Linked DNA regions of Desulfurobacterium sp. TC5-1. Each later gene encodes a partner of the first gene's protein in a complex. Links are inferred from orthologs where the notes say so. Each region holds a gene or a part of one and is shown in the gene's direction. Other genes may lie near its edges.

Evidence for each region.
Region 2: the proteins of fliF (region 1) and fliG are in contact, whole or in part, in a crystal structure (PDB 5TDY), measured with the Thermotoga maritima proteins. The link is inferred for Desulfurobacterium sp. TC5-1 from one-to-one orthologs. Residues at the interface, in WP_004082905.1 of Thermotoga maritima: Glu501, Leu502, Leu505, Leu506, Glu508, Leu509, Ile512, Phe513, Pro517, Ser518, Asp519, Ile520, Ala521, Ile523, Val524, Arg525, Leu526, Trp527, Phe528, Phe529; in WP_004082903.1 of Thermotoga maritima: Gly8, Arg9, Lys11, Ala12, Leu15, Leu16, Ala18, Leu19, Lys23, Gln26, Val27, His30, Leu31, Thr35, Gln38, Leu39, Glu42, Lys54, Lys55, Val57, Leu58, Glu59, Glu60, Phe61, Leu62, Leu64, Ala65, Lys66, Lys68, Lys85.

The regions. Positions count from the first base shown.
Region 1 is NZ_ATXC01000001.1:1,313,308-1,319,281, reverse strand. Bases 2,059-5,041 are described here. They hold fliF (flagellar basal-body MS-ring/collar protein FliF), read left to right. Parts: upstream 2,059-2,736; coding sequence 2,737-4,347; downstream 4,348-5,041. Other genes in these bases: H153_RS0106890 (FliI/YscN family ATPase), read left to right, coding at 4,962-5,041; H153_RS0106895 (hypothetical protein), read left to right, coding at 4,340-4,996; fliE (flagellar hook-basal body complex protein FliE), read left to right, coding at 2,433-2,723; flgC (flagellar basal body rod protein FlgC), read left to right, coding at 2,059-2,424. Also shown: H153_RS0106920 (tetratricopeptide repeat protein), read left to right, coding at 1-1,634; flagellar basal body rod protein FlgB, read left to right, coding at 1,627-2,007; more of flgC, read left to right, coding at 2,014-2,058; more of H153_RS0106890, read left to right, coding at 5,042-5,974. UniProt on the Escherichia coli protein: The M ring may be actively involved in energy transduction.
Region 2 is NZ_ATXC01000001.1:220,136-225,908, reverse strand. The notes cover bases 1,915-4,696. They hold fliG (flagellar motor switch protein FliG), read left to right. Parts: upstream 1,915-2,674; coding sequence 2,675-3,718; downstream 3,719-4,696. Other genes in these bases: fliN (flagellar motor switch protein FliN), read left to right, coding at 4,689-4,696; fliM (flagellar motor switch protein FliM), read left to right, coding at 3,728-4,696; H153_RS0101140 (IGHMBP2 family helicase), read right to left, coding at 1,915-2,537. In the rest of the region: more of H153_RS0101140, read right to left, coding at 363-1,914; more of fliM, read left to right, coding at 4,697-4,756; more of fliN, read left to right, coding at 4,697-5,213; H153_RS0101120 (HAD-IIA family hydrolase), read left to right, coding at 5,252-5,773. UniProt on the Escherichia coli protein: FliG is one of three proteins (FliG, FliN, FliM) that forms the rotor-mounted switch complex (C ring), located at the base of the basal body.

The DNA.
Region 1 (5,974 bases):
CAGTTAAAAATGTTGATTGGGATTTTTACTACACGAAAGCTCGCATTTATGAAAATTTAGGTTTTTACGATAAAAGTCTTGACATATACAGAGTTGCTTTTCTAAAAGCTAAAAATGATAGACAACAGATAAAAACTGTTATAGGAATTCTAAGGTCTGCTGTTTATCTGAGGAGGCCGGATATTGTAGATGAATATTATATTCTGCTGTCAACCTCTCCTTTAACAAGGCAGGATGAGAAAGAACTTGAGTTTTTGAAAGGCTTAATACTTTTCAGTAAAGGTAAGTACAGGGAAGCTTTCAGATACTTTTTTAAAACCTACAGAAAAAACGAAGCCTATCTTATAGAAAATCCTGAATATTACTACCTTGTTGCAGAGGATATTTACAGGAAAGGTGATTACCGTCTTGCAGAGCAGCTTTTTAAGAGAATAATAAGTCTTACAAGGGATAAGAGTGTTATAAGGAAAGCGATGTTGCGTCTTGGTGATACTGAATTAAAAAAGGGAGATAAGAAACTTGCAGTAGCTACATACTACAACCTTGTAACGACATATCCAGATTCTCCGGAAACCACAATTGCCAAGTTAAAGTTAATAGCTCTAATGGAAAAGGATCCAGCTTTAAAATACAGGCTACAGCAGACAGATATAAAAGCGTTTAAGCAACCTTTGAGATTTGTGCTTGAAACGTTGATTCATTCGAGAGACACTTATCTTGGTGCTTTTGCTCTGGCAAACTTCGGTGCCTACGTTTTGCAGACCGACAGCGATAACCTTTTTAAGCAGCTTGAATGGGAAATTTCTCTGGTTTTTCCTAAACAGCTTAAATATGAACAGAAAGAATTTATCGTTAGGGAGTGGAAACCTTATCTTTTAAAACTTGCTTCTAAAAGGTTGTGTGAACTTTATAAAACGAATCCGGACTTTTTTAAGGTAATTTTTGATAAGGAAACACTTATAAAAATAGCGGAAGCCTTAGGTAAGTGTAATGAGAGGAAAGAGAGATTGAATCTTATACGCTATATTGCTGCTAAATGGAGAGATGACAATGACCTTTTGATGCTTGCAGAAGCTTTAACGGAAAGTAAGGATTTTAACGACTCTTTAGAAATATTAAAAAAAGTAAAAAAAAGGAACTGTCGTTATTATAAAATTTACATCAAAAATCTTGTTTTTCTTGGAAAATCCGCAAAAGAATTTTTGCCTATGTTGAGAGAGATGGAAGACATATGTCCATCTGATGATATAGAGGTAAAGGCTTATGAGATTCTTGCGAGTATAGAGCAAAAAAATCCACAAAGGGCAATGTGGATAATAAAAGAAAACAAAAAAAAGATTGCTGAATTTTACGATAAAGACCCGGTTTTGAAGTTGGCCATTTATAAAACTATTTCTTATTTGTTAGCTATTAATAATTACGAAGGATGTTTAAAAGTAATAGATGTTATAGAGCCCAAAAGTAACAACTGTTTTTTGGCTTCTGCAAAACTTATATCTCTTTCAAGACTTGATAAAATAAACCTTGCAGAGGCTATACTGCCAAAAGTTAGAATGTGTAAAGATACTATGAGCAGGATAGCTCAGATTGTTTATGAAGATCAAATCATATACAGGAAGTTGAAAAATGAGTGAGCTGTGGGGAAAAACGGATGCTATTTCAGAAACGGCTGCTTACTACCTTGAACGTTCAAAAGTGATACAGAGCAACATAGCCAATGCTGATACACCGGGGTATGTGCCGAAGGATCTAAAATTCGAAAAATGCCTGGATAAAGAAACGTTAAAATTAAAGACAACAGATCCAAAACACATAGAACCTGAGCCGTGCGATAAGGCACAGTTTAAGGTAGTGGAACTTAATAAAATTGCCGGTTACGATAAAAACAGGGTGAACGTTGATGAGGAATTGGGTAAACTGGCAGAAACCGCTATCATGTATAAAACGATGGTTCAAAGTTTACATGTGGAACTTGCAAAATTAAAAATAAGCATCACGGGGAGGTAATAAAAAGTGCTTTTTAAAGGTCTTGAAATATCATTAACTGGAATGGAAGCAGAAAGAATTCGTATGGATATTGCTTCAAGTAATCTTGCAAATGCAAATTCAATAGATCCAGAAACAAAACAGCCATACATAAGAAAAGTCCCTGTTTTTGAGACGCTGCTCACCTCTGACGGTAAAGTTCCCCTTGAAGAAGTCAGGGTTAAAAAGATAGTTTACGATAATTCGCCGTTTAGAGAAAAGTATGATCCTTCCAGTCCACTTGCGGATAAAACGGGATATGTAAAACTTCCAAATGTTGACCCTGTGAAAGAGATGGTTGATATGATTTCTGCAATGAGAGCCTATGAGGCAAATTTAACAGCTTTTAATACTCATAAAAATATGTTAACTTCAAGTCTTGAAATCCTCAGAGTTTAAGGGGAGCAATGATGAAAGTAGAAAACGACGCGGTTTTTAATGTACTTCCTGCAGTATCAGATAAAAAGTTAGATAAAAAGAGCGGGTTTGAGGAGATATTTGAAAACTTTATAAGAGATGTTAACAATGATTTGAAAGCTGCTTCTGAAGCTGAAAGAAAGCTGATGGATGGTAATGTTCAGAATTTTGAGGAGCTTTTATATACCATATCTAAATCAGAATTATCCCTGAGGTTGCTTGTTGAGATTAAAAACAAGGCACTTGAAAGCTATCAGGAGATAATGAGAATGCAGGTTTAATGAGGTTAAATAGGTGAATTCGGAAGAGATTAAGAATAAATTTTCGGAAGTTGTGTCGAAGTATGCAAATATAAAGGGGCTTGCCATTCTTATTGGAAGCCTTGCCCTTATTTCTTTTCTTTCAATTGCTGTTGTTAAAATGGCTTCAAATGTTGATTATGCTGTTCTCTATACCCATTTGAGTCCCGATGACGCGGGCAATATTCTCACAGTCCTTCAGGAAGAGCACATTCCGTATAAGGTTGAGGGTAACGGAAGTATTATTCTTGTTCCAAAGGACAAGGTTTACGATGTGAGACTTAAACTTGCCGCTAAAGGGCTTCCTTCTGGAAAGATAGTCGGGTTTGAAATATTTGATGAACCGAAACTTGGAATAACCCAGTTTCAGGAACACATAGAGTATCTTCGTGCCCTTGAAGGTGAACTTGAGAAGACAATTCAGCAGATAGATGCCGTCTGGAGTGATAAAGTCAACATTGCTCTTCCAAAAGAGTCCGTTTTTGTAAGAGAAACTGAAGAGCCAAAAGCTTCCGTTATTTTGAGGCTCTGGCCCGGGAAAGATCTTACAAAAGAGCAGGTTAAAGCTATTGTTTTTCTCGTTTCTCATGCCGTTCCCGGATTGAAACCGCAGAACGTTACTGTTGTGGATAACAGAGGACGTGTTCTTTCCGACATGCTTGAAGAAGATAACACCACTGATTCAAATAAAGAACTTGCAATAAAGAAAGAGCTTGAGAGGGATATTGAGAGGAAGGTTGAATCTATACTTTCAAAAGCCCTTGGTTCAAACAGAGTTATTGCACGTGCTACCGTCGAGATAGAGACAGGAAAGTTAGAGAAGCAGTCTGAAATCTACGATCCGGATATGACTGCTGTTGTTAGTGAAAGAAAGATTCAAGAAAGTGAAAAAGGTGTAGAAGAGAAACCTTCAGGTGTTCCGGGTAGTGGAACGAACGTTCCGCCGGTTATAAGCAACGGTGGTAATGGAACCGTAAAAAGCAGCAGAGAGAAAAAGGATGTTACCACTAACTATGATGTTTCAAAAACCGTTGAGAAAACGGTTGCTCCTATCTTTGTTGTTAAAAGGATAAGTGTTGGTGTTCTTATAGATGGTCGGTACAAGAAGGTTAAAGGAAAGGACGGAAAGGAAAAAGAGGAGTTTTTCCCAAGAACGCCAGAGGAGCTTAAAACCTATGAAAATCTTGTCAAAAGCGTAATAGGTTACGACGAGAAACGGGGAGATAAAGTCACGGTTGTAAGTGTTCCGTTTGAAGTACCGCCACCAGAGGAAAATATTGTGACCGGTAAAGTTTTTCCGGTAATTCCTGTGGCTATCGGTGGTGGTGTTGCATTTCTTCTCCTTGCAGGTACTCTATTCTTAGTATTAAAGAGGAAAAAGCGAGCACCTGAAGCAATGCCTGCCGTTCAATCTGCAGCGGTAAAAGCTTACGGTGAAGCCATCCAGACGGCTGAAGAGAAGATGGAAAAAGAGAGAAAAGAGATAGAAAGCTTTGATATAAAGTCGGAACCTTCCTATATAAAAATTCTTGAAATAACAAAGGAACATCCCGAGCTTATAGCGGAGCTTTTAAGAGAATGGCTTGGGGAGAAACAGAATGCTTAACCTTGATGATTTTTCCCATCTTTTGAGTGGTTCTGAAAGAAAAAATATGTCACCTGAGGAAGTGGAAAGAATTTACATTGCCCGTATTGAGGAGCTTGAAAAAAAGTATAGAAAAATTTTGAAAAGGACAGAAGAAGAGGCTTTTAAGAAGGGCTATGAAAAAGGGAGGGAGGATGCCAGACAAGAGTGGGAGCAAAGGTTTGAGATAGAAAAGAGAAAGATAGACGATGTTGTAAAGAGGGAAGTAGAGAACCTGAAAAGGGAAGTGAAACGGTTTGTAGGTTCTATGCGGGAAGAAAACGTTAAATTTACAAGGAAAATACTTGAGATAGTCGCCGATTCTCTTGAAGAGATTTTCCGCTTTCTCTTGATAAGTGACGACAATCTTCCCTTTATAAAAGAGAAAATTGAAGAGATTCTGGAAGAGTTTAAATCAACATCAACAGTTATTTCTATAGAAGCTGATGAGCGTTTAGGGGCTGTTTTGAAAGATATTAATGGAATAACTGTGAAGATTAATAAGGAGTTAGAACCGGGCAATTTTGTTATAAAGTTTGAGGATTTCACAGTTGTTCACGACATTAAAGAGAAATTTTCACTATTGAGGGAAGAGATTGAAAGAGAGATTAAGAAATCTTCCTCAGTATAGGATTATTGGAAAGGTAACAGGCGTAAAGGGACCTTTGATAGAGAGTGCTCTTCCAAAGGTTTGTCTTGGTGATTTTTGCACGATAGATGGTAAAGTAGAGGCAGAGGTTGTTGGATTTAAAGACGGCAGAACGCTTCTCATGGCGTATTCAGACACCACCGGAATTAGTGCAGGAAGTAAAATAGAGCCAAAGCCAGGTTCCGTTAAAATTGGTGTTTCCAGGGAACTTCTTGGGACAGTTATAGATCCATTTGGAAAGCCTCTTAATAGAGATAGGATTACCTATACTGACTTTACCTACCTTCAAGGGGAATCTATAAATCCTCTCAAAAGGGATAGAATCCGTGAGCCGTTAGATTTAGGCATTCGCAGTATTAATGCTCTTCTTACGGTTGGGAAAGGCCAGCGTATAGGTATCTTTTCAGGTGCCGGTGTTGGAAAAAGTACCCTTTTAGGAATGATTGCTCGCTACACGGCAGCGGATGTTAATGTTATTGTTTTAGTTGGTGAGCGGGGTAGAGAGGTAAGGGAATTTATAGAGGATAACCTGGGCGAGGAAGGTCTTAAAAAGTCTGTGGTTGTTGTCGCAACGTCGGATCAGCCGCCCTTAGCAAAGATAAGAGCTGTTCTTACAGGTTGTGCCATTGCAGAGTATTTCTCTTCTCAAAATAACGATGTTCTTCTTCTCCTTGATTCTCTGACGAGACTTGCCATGGCACAGAGGGAAATTGGCCTAACTGTTGGAGAACCACCGACAACCAAGGGTTACGTTCCTTCAGTCTTTTCCCTCCTTTCAAAAGTTATAGAGAGGGCAGGGAATTTTGCCGGACAGGGAAGTATAACGGGAATCTACACAGTTTTAGTTGAAGGAGATGAGATTGCGCTTGATCCTGTAGCTGATGCAGCGGTTGGTTTTCTTGATGGTCACATAGTCCTTTCCAGGACTCTTGCAAATAGAAGAATTTTTCCGGCAATAGA
Region 2 (5,773 bases), 1.1 Mb from region 1 along the record:
TCTTGAGGGGGCAGTGCCCTTACGGGCGTGCGGGTTCAAATCCCGCCTCCCGCACCATTTCAATATTTCTCTCTAAGGAGAGTGTACCTCTTCCACATCACAGGATTTCTCATAAAAATACCGATCGATACACATCCGCTCTTTTCTTTCACAGTCATGTGTTTCATTTGATGTAATCCTGACGGTTGGCAGGTATCTGAAGTCTGGTTGAGCCAAATTTGAGTGAGCACCGAAGGTGGTAGCTGCATACCCGCCTGTTATGTGCTGTAGAAGAGCAACTATCATTCCTGGAATATTAAAAGCTATAATAAAAGTTACCTATCTGCTTGTGTGCACAAGATTGGCAAAATACATAACTCCCGTCAATCAATAGAAACAAAAGTGCCCCTATCTTTCACGTAAGATATAAACCGCCTGTAAACAGGATGGAAAGAGAGTGTCTCACTGTTTCCTATCCCTATAAGTTTTCTGCGGGCCCTTGTAATGGCAACGTTTAGTCTTCTCATATCCTTTAAAAAGCCTATCTCTCCACTCTCATTGGAACGAACGAAAGAAATAACTATTACCTCCTTTTCCCTTCCCTGAAAACCGTCAACAGAATTAACTTCTACTTTTAAATCTCTCTCCGTTAGAAGCTCTTTTATCAGTTTAACCTGATTTGCGTAAGGTGTAATTATTCCTATATCTTTCTTGGACACGCCCATATCAACAAGATGAGAAACAAGACTAACCGCAAGCCTTGCCTCTTCGTAATTTTCATAAGAAGTGCTCCCTTCCGGCTTAAATTCAAACGCGTTTATCTTAGACGTGTCAACAAAGGTTAAAGCTTCTTCAGGATTCAGAATATTTCTGCAAGATTCAGGTACTTTTAAAATCTCAACTCTAAAATCAGCAAGTGTATGGTTTTTAACCGAATCAGCCGCAATAAGTCTTCCTTCGTAAAACTCTTTTGACGGAAATTCCATTATCTTTTCATTCATCCTGTATTGAACAGTAAGCATAGTGGAAAGGTCCTTATGCTCCGATATGAGTCTTTCAAAAAGCGTCTTTTCCAGCTCTTTTGCATCCTCACTGGTAACAGTTGGTGGTAACTGTTTATGATCACCAGCAATGTAGAACCTTTTAGCCCTCATAACAGGAATAAGCGTAGAAGGTTCAACTTGTTGGCTTCCTTCATCTACAACAGCAACATCAAACTCAAAACCTTCAAGCAGTTCAGACTTAACCATTGAATTTGTCGCAATAACAACATCCGCGTCAGCAATAATCTCTCTAAAAAGTTGTGCTTCCATCTCTTTCAAGGCTTTTATTCTGATGTCTATCTCGTAATTTATCAAAAGCCAGTTCGCCATAGAACGGATTTTCTTTGCCGGCACACCTCTAAATGACTTCCCTTTCTTTCCTAAATGGATAATCTCTTCATCACTCATCCCCCTTCTTAAGGCAGGAACAGGCTTTAAAAAGTTATCCCTCTTTTCTATCAGTTCTCTTACTTTTTCCCAGCCTTTTCTTATGACTTCACTTTTCTCATGTTCTTCAAAAAGTGCAAAGATGGAAAACCGCTCAAGCTCTTCAAGAACCCTTGCAGGATGACCAATTCTTACAAGTTTTAAATCCGAATATTTAGATAGGTTCAACAAAATATTATCTGCAGCGATGTTTGAATCTGCTGTGGCAAGCACCTTTTCCTTTCTCTTCACTAATTGAACAATCAATTCTGTTATTGTACTGGTCTTCCCTGTCCCCGGCGGGCCATGGACAAGATAAAAGTCCGGTGAACCAAGAGCAGCACTAACGGCCATCTTCTGAGAATCATTAAGCTTTTCATTAACAGGAATAAAAGGCTCTCTTTCGGACAGAGAAGGTCTTTTTAAACCCAAAATAATATTCCTTAATACCCTCTTCCTCCCAAAAGCGTGACGAACTTCTTCTAAATTCTCCTCCATCCTCTTAAATGTGATATCGTTAACGTAAAGGTCAAGCCTGACACCTTTTTTATAAACCCACTGGGGTGGCCTATTATCAAATGCGACTGTAATCGTTTTTTCAGTTACTCTAATAACTGTTCCAAGAAGATCACTTTTAAGCGGATTTCCACGACTGACAAGGACTATATCACCGTTTCCAATCTCCGTATCTATAGACTTCTCCCTGTAAAACCTGACAAGATGAAGATGAAACTTCATACCGGCACGAACACCTTTAAGGTCTAAAATTGCCCTTCCCAAAAGTTCTCTCTCTCTACCAGATAACCTCTTTATCTCTTCTTCCTGGAATTCCATCTCCGCAAGTCTTTCTATATCTATAAGATATTTAAAATGTTCAACATAATTGTGAACTGTCTTTATCTCCCGCTCTGTCTCCTCGTCAGGAACAAAATCCTCATAAGCCTTCGTTAAAGATTCATCCTTCAAATAGACCAGGGCTGACAGATTCGCTATGAAAACACTCTTTATATCATGCTTCCTTAACCCGATCTTTTTAAGTTCGCGGTAGAGTCTCTTCTCATCCGTAACACCGTTTATCAAAATTGGCATCTTCACCTCTCGCAAAAATTCGTTTATGCTTCTAATATACGACTGACAGAAAACTTTTCACTTTCTAAACCTTTCAAAGGTTGATTTAATTGTTATAATATTTTTCTAACAGTTTCAAAACAACCACCGGGTGGCTTATGGCAGAAAACACAGAAAAGAAAGAAATAAAGTCAACAGGGAGGATTACAGGCGCGCAGAAAGCGGCCATTCTCATACTTTCTCTGCCAGAAGATGAAGCGGCAAACGTTCTAAAAAAGATGAAAGAACATGAAATAGAGAAGTTAGTAAAATCCATGTTCTCCCTTGGACCTGTAAACAAGGAACTCGTAAAACTTGTTCTTGAAGAAGCTTACGGTAAACTTACGCAGCTTGCTCCTCTAAAAGTTGCTCCTGATAACCTAAGGAAGCTGCTTGAAAAGGCGTTACCGCCTGAAAAGTACAGAGAACTACTTGAAAGCACAATGTTCTCTGAAAACAAAAAGATGGTGTTTAAAGAACTTGAAAAACTTGACCCGAAATTCATTGCAAAACTGATAGAGAAAGAACACCCTCAGATAATTGCCATTGTCCTGTCCCAGATAAAACCGCAAAAAGCAGCTGAAATTATCCAGTACCTTCCTAAACGCCTGGGTGTTACAAACGTTAGAGATGAAGTAATAAAAAGACTGGCAACACTTGAGAAGATATCAACAAACACGTTAAAGCTTGTCACTGAAGCTTTAGAAGAAGAACTTATAACAGTGGGCGCTGGAAAAGAACAGACATTAAGCGGTGTTGATATAGCGGCAGAAATTGTTAACGCACTTCCAAAAGAACTTGCCAACGAAATTCTTGAAGATATAAGGAAGGAAAACGAAAGTCTGGCAGATTCCATTGAAGAAAGAATGTTCAAATTTGAAGACATTCTTAAACTTGATAACCGTGCAATTATTGAAATCCTCAAAGCAGTTGAGAAAAACGATCTTATCCTTGCACTTAAAGGCGCACCTGAAGAAATTGTCAACAAGTTCCTGTCTAACATGTCCAAACGTGCCGCCCAGATGCTTATGGAAGACATGGAAGCACTTGGACCTGTTAGAAAATCTGACGTTGAAAAAGCAAGGAAGAAGATTATTATGGTCATAAAACAGCTTGCAGCTGAAGGTAAAATAGACATCGGCGGTTCTGAAGAACTGGTGTAAGGAGGAAGCGTGGCAGAAGATTTCCTCTCCCAGGAAGAGATAGATGCTCTTTTAGGGGAAGATAAAGATAATAAGGAAGAAAATACCGAAGCCAAAAAAATAAGGCCTTTTGATTTTTCTGAACTTGAACAAATAAAGAAAGGAGATGTCCCCGGCCTTGAACTTATATTTGAAAGGTGGATTAAAATTTTCAGCGAAAGAATAAGAGGTTTAGTACCAAGAATCTCCATGGTAAGCAAGAACAGCATTTATATAACAAAATTTGACAACTTTATGTCAAAAATTCCTTTACCATCAAGCTACAGCATAGTAAGCATGAAACCATTAAAAGAAAATTTCCTCTTTGTTCTTGACTCAAGGTTAGTTTTCGTAATTATAAGTGTAATGTTCGGAGGCCCTGCAAAACCATTCAAGGTAGAAGGAAGAGATTTCACAAGACTTGAAACAAAAATCATAAGCGATTTCGTTGATATAGCTCTTGAAACATTTGAAGACATCTGGAAAGAGTTTTATCCTGTAAAAATAGACCTGAAATCAATAGAGTTAAACCCTACTCTGGCAAGAATCGTATCACCTAACGATAAAGTTATAGTTGTAGAATGCAACATGGATATAGAAGGTTACGAGGCACCTTTTTTCTTCTGTTTCCCACAGGATCTGTTCCTGCCCATAAAAGACATGATCTTTTCAGAGACAGGGTTTACCAAAAAAGATCCTGTGTGGGATAGAGAACTTATAAGAAAGTTAAAACACCTTAAGCTCAACCTTTACCTTGAACTTGAAAAGAAAAAAGTAAAAGTCAAAGAACTTGTTAACTGGAAAGCTGGTGATAAGATTCTTCTTTCTGTAACAAAAGGTGATGAACTTTTACTTTACGTGGAGGATAAACCAAAATTTAGGGCAAAAATGGGTAAAATAAAGGATAAATACGCAGCACTTATAACAGACACAGCTATTGAGAGGAACAGAAATGGCAGAGGAGAAGCAGAATCAACAGGAAGTGAACCAAAATCAGACGGAACAGAATCAACAGAGTGAGTTATCTCAAGAAGAAATTGCCGCGCAATGGGAGCAGGCTCTTTCTCAGCAGGAAGCGGATAAAGAGCAGAAAGAGAAATCTGCTGAAACTGAAGACTCTTCATCAAAGGAAACACCTGCTGAAGACGTAATGGCTGACTGGTCTCAAGCTTTAGCAGAACAACAGGAAGCTGAAAAAATAGCCTGTCCGGAACTTGAAAAGATGGAACTTTTAGCAGACATACCTGTTGAAATATCCGTGGAAGTGGGCAACACAGAGATGACATTAGAAGATATTTTGAACCTTCACCCAAACAGCATCGTTGAACTTGACAGACATATAAACGAACCAGTTGACATAAAGGTTAATGGAAAGTTAGTTGCAAAAGGTGAACTTTACGTTGTGGAAGACCAATACGGAATAAAAATAACACAGATTGTAACACCCGAAGAGCGACTCAAACTGATAGATTACTAACTTAATCAATACATCTTCTCAAAATCGGAGGACTATCAATGGCGGAAGTGGCCTTCCTGCTTGATCTTGAGGGAACACTTGTAAAAGATAAATCCTATACACCTTTCCCTGAAGCTCTTGAATTCACCGAAAAACTTGACTCCATGGGCATACCATGGATAGTCGCAACCAACAACTCAACCGAAAAACCTTCAGAACTAATAGAAATACTGAAAAGTAAAGGTTTTAACGTAAACGAAAAGAAACTCTTATCGCCATCATTTCTTGCAGTGGATACATTGAAAAAGGAAGGCGTAAAATCCATATACTTCTTGGGCACAGAAAAAATAAAATCGTTCCTGAGAGAAAGCGGCTTTGAAGTAAAAGATGACTACAACGTTGATGCAGTGGTAGTTGGAAGGGACAAAGAAGTTGACTTTAAAAAACTAAAAACGGCCACATCGGCAATCGTTTTAAACAGCGCAAAGCTTTTCTCGTATCACATGAACAGAATTATCCTTGACAGGGACGGCCTTGTAAGTCCAAGTGTCGGTGCAATAGCGACCTGCCTTTCGTATGCG